DNA from 2 places in the Clostridium sp. CM036 genome. Region 1 is predicted to be linked to the other one. Evidence: a T-box and tRNA genes for the amino acid it is inferred to sense, from the RefSeq annotation. Region 1 holds a T-box; the other holds one or more tRNA genes.

Evidence for each region. A T-box is a leader RNA that pairs with one kind of tRNA and senses whether it is charged. The one in region 1 lies ahead of ACWJKE_RS03835 (threonine--tRNA ligase), so its partner is inferred to be a tRNA-Thr.
Region 2: it encodes a tRNA-Thr, which carries the amino acid that the T-box ahead of ACWJKE_RS03835 (threonine--tRNA ligase) is inferred to sense. The anticodon was not compared.

Annotation. Positions count from the first base shown of each region.
Region 1 covers NZ_CM143652.1:803,460-806,885, forward strand. Annotated here, with positions in the region: gene ltrA (group II intron reverse transcriptase/maturase) at 1-902, shown strand, start outside; T-box leader at 1,355-1,579, shown strand; partial or broken gene ACWJKE_RS03835 (threonine--tRNA ligase) at 1,678-2,362, shown strand; gene ACWJKE_RS03840 (His/Gly/Thr/Pro-type tRNA ligase C-terminal domain-containing protein) at 2,463-2,633, shown strand; gene ACWJKE_RS03845 (hypothetical protein) at 2,813-3,061, opposite strand.
Region 2 covers NZ_CM143652.1:2,790,201-2,793,626, reverse strand. Annotated here, with positions in the region: gene ACWJKE_RS13110 (C40 family peptidase) at 1-461, opposite strand, end outside; gene ACWJKE_RS13105 (CopG family transcriptional regulator) at 972-1,130, shown strand; tRNA gene ACWJKE_RS13100 (tRNA-Thr) at 1,726-1,801, opposite strand; gene ACWJKE_RS13095 (TM2 domain-containing protein) at 1,821-2,147, opposite strand; gene ACWJKE_RS13090 (hypothetical protein) at 2,292-2,669, opposite strand; gene ACWJKE_RS13085 (ParM/StbA family protein) at 2,672-3,426, opposite strand, start outside.

The sequences.
Region 1 (3,426 bases):
TTGAAAAATGTAGGGGATATATTAATGCTGGACATACATGGACGGTGAATATAGACCTTTCTAAATACTTTGATACGATAAATCATGATAAATTAATAAGGATACTATCGGAAGATATTAAAGATAGTAGAGTAATTTCTCTGATACGAAAGTATCTACAAAGTGGAGTGATGATAAATGGGGTATTTATGAATACAGAAGAAGGAGCACCTCAAGGCGGGCCTTTGTCCCCATTATTAAGTAACGTAATGTTACATGAACTCGATGTAGAACTAACAAAACGAGGACTAAACTTTTGTAGATATGCTGATGATGCGAATATATACGTCAAAAGTGAGAAATCAGCAAATAGAGTAATGAAGAGTATTACGAGATTTATTGAGGAAAAGTTAAAGCTTAGAGTGAATAAAGAAAAGAGTACAGTAGATAGACCTTGGAAACTTAAATTTTTAGGATTTTCATTTTACCGAGCAAAAGGTGAATACAGAATGAGAGTTCCTCAAAAACCTATAATCAAATTCAAAGCAAAGCTAAAAGAATTAACTTCAAGAAGTAATGCGATGAGCATGAAATATAGGTTTATGAAACTTAAGCAAGTGATAGTTGGATGGATAAATTATTTTGCTATTGCAGACATTAAAAGTATTCTTAAAACACTTGATGAATGGTTAAGGCGAAGAATTAGAATGTGTTTTTGGAAACAATGGAAAAAGATTAAAACAAAATATGGGAACCTTGTTAAATTAGGAATACCAAACAATAAAGCTTTGCAATATGCAAATACAAGGAAAGGCTATTGGAGAACATCCAATAGCCCTATATTAAACAAAACATTGACCAATAAATACCTTAAAAATATAGGATTAGTTTCTATATCTGAGACATATTTATTAAAACATTAATTTCTATTGAACCGCCGTGTACCGAACGGTATGCACGGTGGTGTGAGAGGTCGCTAAATAAATTAATTATTTAGCTCCTACTCGATTGCTTTGGAGAAGTTTACTGACTGCTACTAAACTTAAATAGAATGATGAATGCTTAGGTACTTTAATAGATTAGTTTACTTCTAGGCAGTGAGTAAGATTGTCTAAAGCTTCATTTGTGACCTAGAGCAGTGAAAGAGCTTGTGCCACATCAGGTTTTCGTATGAAGCATGAAGGAGAAAATCGGATGTGGACCAGCCTTTGACTGAGGAGTCTTATTATTATATTAAGACTGATTTGTAATACATTCAAAGTAAAGAGTCAACTCGTTATGTTACATTGAAAATGAATTTTTTAAGGAATAGGCAATAGCCCCAAAGTGAAACATATATTGACAATGAAAACAATTTAGAATATACTAATTTTAATTAAAAACTGTGAAGAGGAAAAGTAAATAGTATGCTGTTCTAAGAGGGAGAAACTCACCGGCTGTAAGGTTTCTTGAACAAGCAATATTGAAAACCACCTCTGAGTTGATTACTGAACTTAAGTAGGTAATTCCGCGAGCCGGCGTTAGTGGTGTTGAGTGATAGAAGTGTTTTTAATTATGCTTCTGTAATTTGGGTGGAATCGCGATAAAACTCGTCCCTTACTTTGGGGCGGGTTTATTATTTTTTGAAAGAGGAATATTTATGTTAAAGGTTGTAATAAAGGATGGCACTGTAATAAATTCTAATGAAGAAGAAGGGCACTTAGACACACCGCCTATCATATACTTGCTATTATATCCAAATGCTAAATTATCTATCGGCCCTGCAATAGATAATGGATTTTATTACGATTTTGATGTAGTAGAACCCTTTACTATGGATATACTCGAAAAAATAGAAGTAGAAATGAGAAAAATAGTTAAAGAAGACTTAAGATTAGAGCGATCAGTAGTTTCTATAAAAGAAGCTTTGAAGATTATGGAAGATAAGGGACAAATCTATAAAATAGAACTCATTAATGATTTACCAGAAGGAGAAGAATTAGTTTTTTTTAAGCAGGGAGATTTTATAGAACATTGTGCAGGGCCACATGTATTATCAACTTCAAAAGTAAAAGCCTTTAAGCTATTATCAGTTGCAGGAGCTTACTGGAGAGGCAGCGAAAAAAATAAAATGCTTCAAAGAATATATGGAACGGCATTTGCTAAGAAAAGTGAACTTGATGAATATTTGAATATGATTGAAGAAGCGAAGAAAAGGGATCATAGAAAACTTGGTAAAGAACTAAAATTATTTGCTTTAATGGATGAGGGACCAGGATTTCCATTTTTCCTTCCCAATGGTGTAGTTTTAAAGAATAATTTAATTGAGTACTGGAGAGAACTTCATAAGAAAAATCGTTATGTTGAGATAGAAACTCCTATGATATTAAACAAAGAAATGTGGAACTATACAACTAGATTTACACCTTCCCCAAAGATTTGACTTACAATATATCGGCAGTGATGGAGAAAAGCATAGACCTATTGTTATACACAGAGTGATTTTGGGTAGCATAGAAAGATTGCCCTATATCATAGTTATTGGTGAAAAAGAACAAAACTCAGAGAGTATATCCCTCAGAAGTAGAAAAAATGGTGATGAGGGTAACTGTTCACTAGAGGCCTTTATTTCAAGGATCACACAGGAAATTGATGGTAAAATGCTAGATAATTAGGTGTATCATATGAGTCATAAATAGGAGAAAAAGCATATAACATAATTTTTATTGTGTTGTATGCTTTTTTATATTAGGAAACAATAACTTCAAATTTAAAAGACTGATTTTAAAAATAGAGTATATTTACAATTCTTTCAAAACGAGTAATAGACTCAATGTGAATGTAACTCAATTGTTTATTGTGTTACATTCAGGTTATTAATTACTAATTCAGCAAATTCTTCTACAACTTTTCCACCAGAATTAGTTATAATATTTTTTACATTTTCATCAATATTATTATCATCAAATACTATTACTAAATCTATATTTTTAGGACTTATGTCCGCTGCATTTGATGTAATATTAGTAGTTAGCATAGTAAAACTAAAAATAATCAAAGTAATTAATATACATATTGGTTTATTTTTTTGTCTGTTTTTCATTTTATTCTCCTCTACTTAAGTCATATTTAAAAATATGTTTTTTTGTAATATTTCATCATAAATCGAACAATTTATGATGAAATATAAAAACATATTATGTTGAAAAATACAAAATTATGCAATGTAAATATTGTAGGGCATTATTCATTTGACTTAGCAAACAAATATTATCTGGTAAGCGAGACCATTGCAACCAATGGACAAAAAACTATTCGGTAATAAATTGTAATTATATTCTGTTTATGCCTTATTACTACACAACCCCCAATCTAAAACTATAAGTAGCTTATCGGTAGTGGTATAATAGTCCTTGATATTAAGACACATCTGTAAAATAATGTGAGTTGCTAAACTACAAGGAGGTA
Region 2 (3,426 bases), 1.9 Mb from region 1:
TATTGCTCACTTACATAACCTGTTTTGCCACCATAATTTATCTTACAAAAACCATTTGATTTTTCATACATTGTCACTTTAGTTCCGCGTGTAATAACATTAGCAACAGAATAATTTATCCCGAATCCTGTTCTTACATTTAAATAATCTGTTGTTACTGTTCCTGACGTCCCCGCTCCATTTGTTGTACTCGTAGAACCAGACGTATTTGCCGATATTTTTATATATGAGCTATGTACATATCCAGTTTGTCCTTTATAATTTATTTTATAGAATTCCCCTTCTTTACCAAGTGTCTCTACCTTCGCATTTCTCGCAAGAGAAGATATAATTGATGATGAAATTGATGATTTTTGCCTGACATATAATGAACTTGCAGTCACCGTTCCATTATCAGCGAACACAACATGTGAACCCGCCATAGTTAATAACATTGCTATAAAAGCTACTCTTTTTTTCATATGCTTACCTCCTATATTTTAAATGAATATGAATTATCGAAATATGTAAATTATTTCTAATGTAAATGTTTTATTTTTTTCTCCTAGAGTTTTACTTGCATTTTTAGTCTCTGCAATATTTTCCAGGAAATATTTTGAGAATTTAGCTTGTCTACTTATTATAACTAGTACTATTCATATTTTTACATCAATCTTCCCCTTTAATTTAAGACTAATACCAATGTCACAAATTTTTCCTTTTTTTTGTACAATACCATTGTAACAGAAAGTAATAATTTTTTATATACATATAATTTATAAAAAACCACTGATTTTCATGACTTTTACCTGTATTCCACTTATTAAATCAAATAAAACGAGGATATAATTATACAAATAATCTTTATATTTCTCAATTCAATTACGTGGTAATATTTGTTAAAATGTATTATAATTATTATTGTGTTACAACATTCTATTTAGCATCTATGAGCTTATTTTATGTAACACGAATCTTGCGAGGTGATAATTATGCCCAGAGGAAGAAAGAAAATTGAAAATTCTAAAAGTGAATTGATTCATGTGAGAATAAGTGAAGAACTATCAAATGCCCTAAAAAGTTTTTGCAAGGCAAGTAATATAAATAAAAGTGAAGGAATAAGACTCCTCCTTGAAAGTATTCTGAAATAAATGCTACACTAAAAAAGTAGTTAAGATATAACTCTCAACTACTTTTTTACTATCCTTTTAAATTATAATCCTCGGTGCTTCAACAGCTCCGAAGGAGCTGCATTAACGACTTCAGAAGTAAATTTATACTCCCGCTGAAGTTTTCTCTTTGTCATGGTAATCAACTCCCATTTATGGGAATATGAGAATTTTCTTCTGAAATATCGTTAAAAGTTCTTGCCACAAGCAACAATTCGTTTGTTACCTTTTATTAATTTACTTTTATCTACTCCAACTTTCACTTTTATCTTTTTCATTTATATTCAACCTCACCTTATATATAATTACACTTCTAGTGCTAATAAAACACGATTGTTTCCTCTTATTTGTTCTGTCTATCAGTATTATTACCCAATATATGTAATATTAATCAATCCGTTAAATATAAAAGCCTGGAGATAGATTTCTTTACCCCCAAGCTACGTTTTACTATATTTCTATTCATACTATGCCACTTTATAACTCACCGTCTGTCTACTTTTGCTCTGCTGAACGTACAAAAAAGCACCAGCAGTTATGCCAGTGCTAAAAAATATTTGTTTCCATATTACAAACTTGGAGCTGAAAAAGGGGATCGAACCCTCGACCTACGCGTTACGAGTGCGTTACTCTACCAACTGAGCTATTTCAGCATATACAAAACAATTTAAACTAATACCTATACATGTTTTTATTTAGTTGCAACCCATTTATATCTTTAAATGAATTAGTAGCAATCAAAATAATATCAACTAACACCCATATTCCAAAACCACCAAAGGTTAAAATCATTAAAATTCCCGTACCTATTTTACCTACATAAAATCTATGAATACCAAATGCCCCAACAAAAATACACAGCAATAAAGCAACTAACCAGTTTTTTTCACTAATAATCCGTTCACCAGTCGTATTAGGTTGAATTAATAAATTAATCCCACATATTTTACAAAAATTAGAGCTATCTTCGTTTTGAGATCCACAACTAGGACAGAACATTAGATCACCCTTTTTAGCTTATTTTGAATGCCTTTCTTATATTTTATCATATATGGTATCATTTTACTATATGTATGGGCTAAGTGTTTTTAAAATAATTATGATTCTTAAAGTAAAAAGGAGTGACGAAAACGCCACTCCAAGCTATAACGACATATCTTTCACACAATTAAGTTTTTTCATATACTCACTTTCAACAGAATCTATATCCCTCTCATTTGATTTTTTGACAATAACTTCATCGTTAATTTGTGGAATTGAATTTGGCATAGCACCTTTAAAAAGCTCTCCAACTATATTACCTATATAATTTTTAACTTCAGGGTTATCTAAAATATTTGCAATATCTACTGTATCTAGCTTCTTAACTTTGTTGCCGTAGTCCCTGTAAAATCTCAGAGCCTGCTTTATAAGTTTAGAATTATTAATACCTTTCTTCTCCATATTGCTCACATAATTAATTAAGTCTTTATCTGTTTCCTCTCCTAGATTTGATGATACAGTTTTACGGAGTGCTCCCATAATTATTGACCTGCTACTGTAGTTGCAGCAACTTCTTTATTTCCATCTAAGTATTCAAGTACTAGCAATTCTTTATATCTTTCAGCGAACAGTATAGAATTTGCACATTGAGGGTTTTTATTATCTATGAGCTTTGGCTCAGTTTTTATGAACTCTGTTTGTAAATATTCTAGTAGTAACTTTGCAGGTCCACCTATTATTCTTATATCTTTACAAGTATTTGGTTTAAAAGAGCTATTAATTGAACTTATTGCTTTCTCCACATATGGTTTTAATACTAAATCTTTAATGTCTTTTAATACATTTGCTTCCCCAAAAGGTAGTTCGTCATCTTCTAAATATTCGATAGCATCTGATATATCATAATTACCATCAGATCCGTCAGCAGAGTTGAACTTAGTGAGTAATGCTTCTATTGTTGGCTCAAACCCATGTTGTGCAAAACTACTAGCCTTAGTCATCCCAAGCACCTTGTTACCAAATTCATCTTTCTCATATTTCCAATGAGATACATCTAAAGTACCACCACCAAAGTCAAGTAATAACATTGGATAAGTAAATGTTTCCATGGTTTCAGCACTTAATGTACCTCCTTGTTTAAATACTTGTACATCTATTATTTCTATATCATATGTTATATTATTTATTGTTATAGATTGTTTTTCCATCTTCTTTATTTCATTTTTAAGTGGAATACTATGGTCTATATAATATTCTGCGGGAAGTCCCACAGCGAGTCTTACCTTTATTTTAGTTT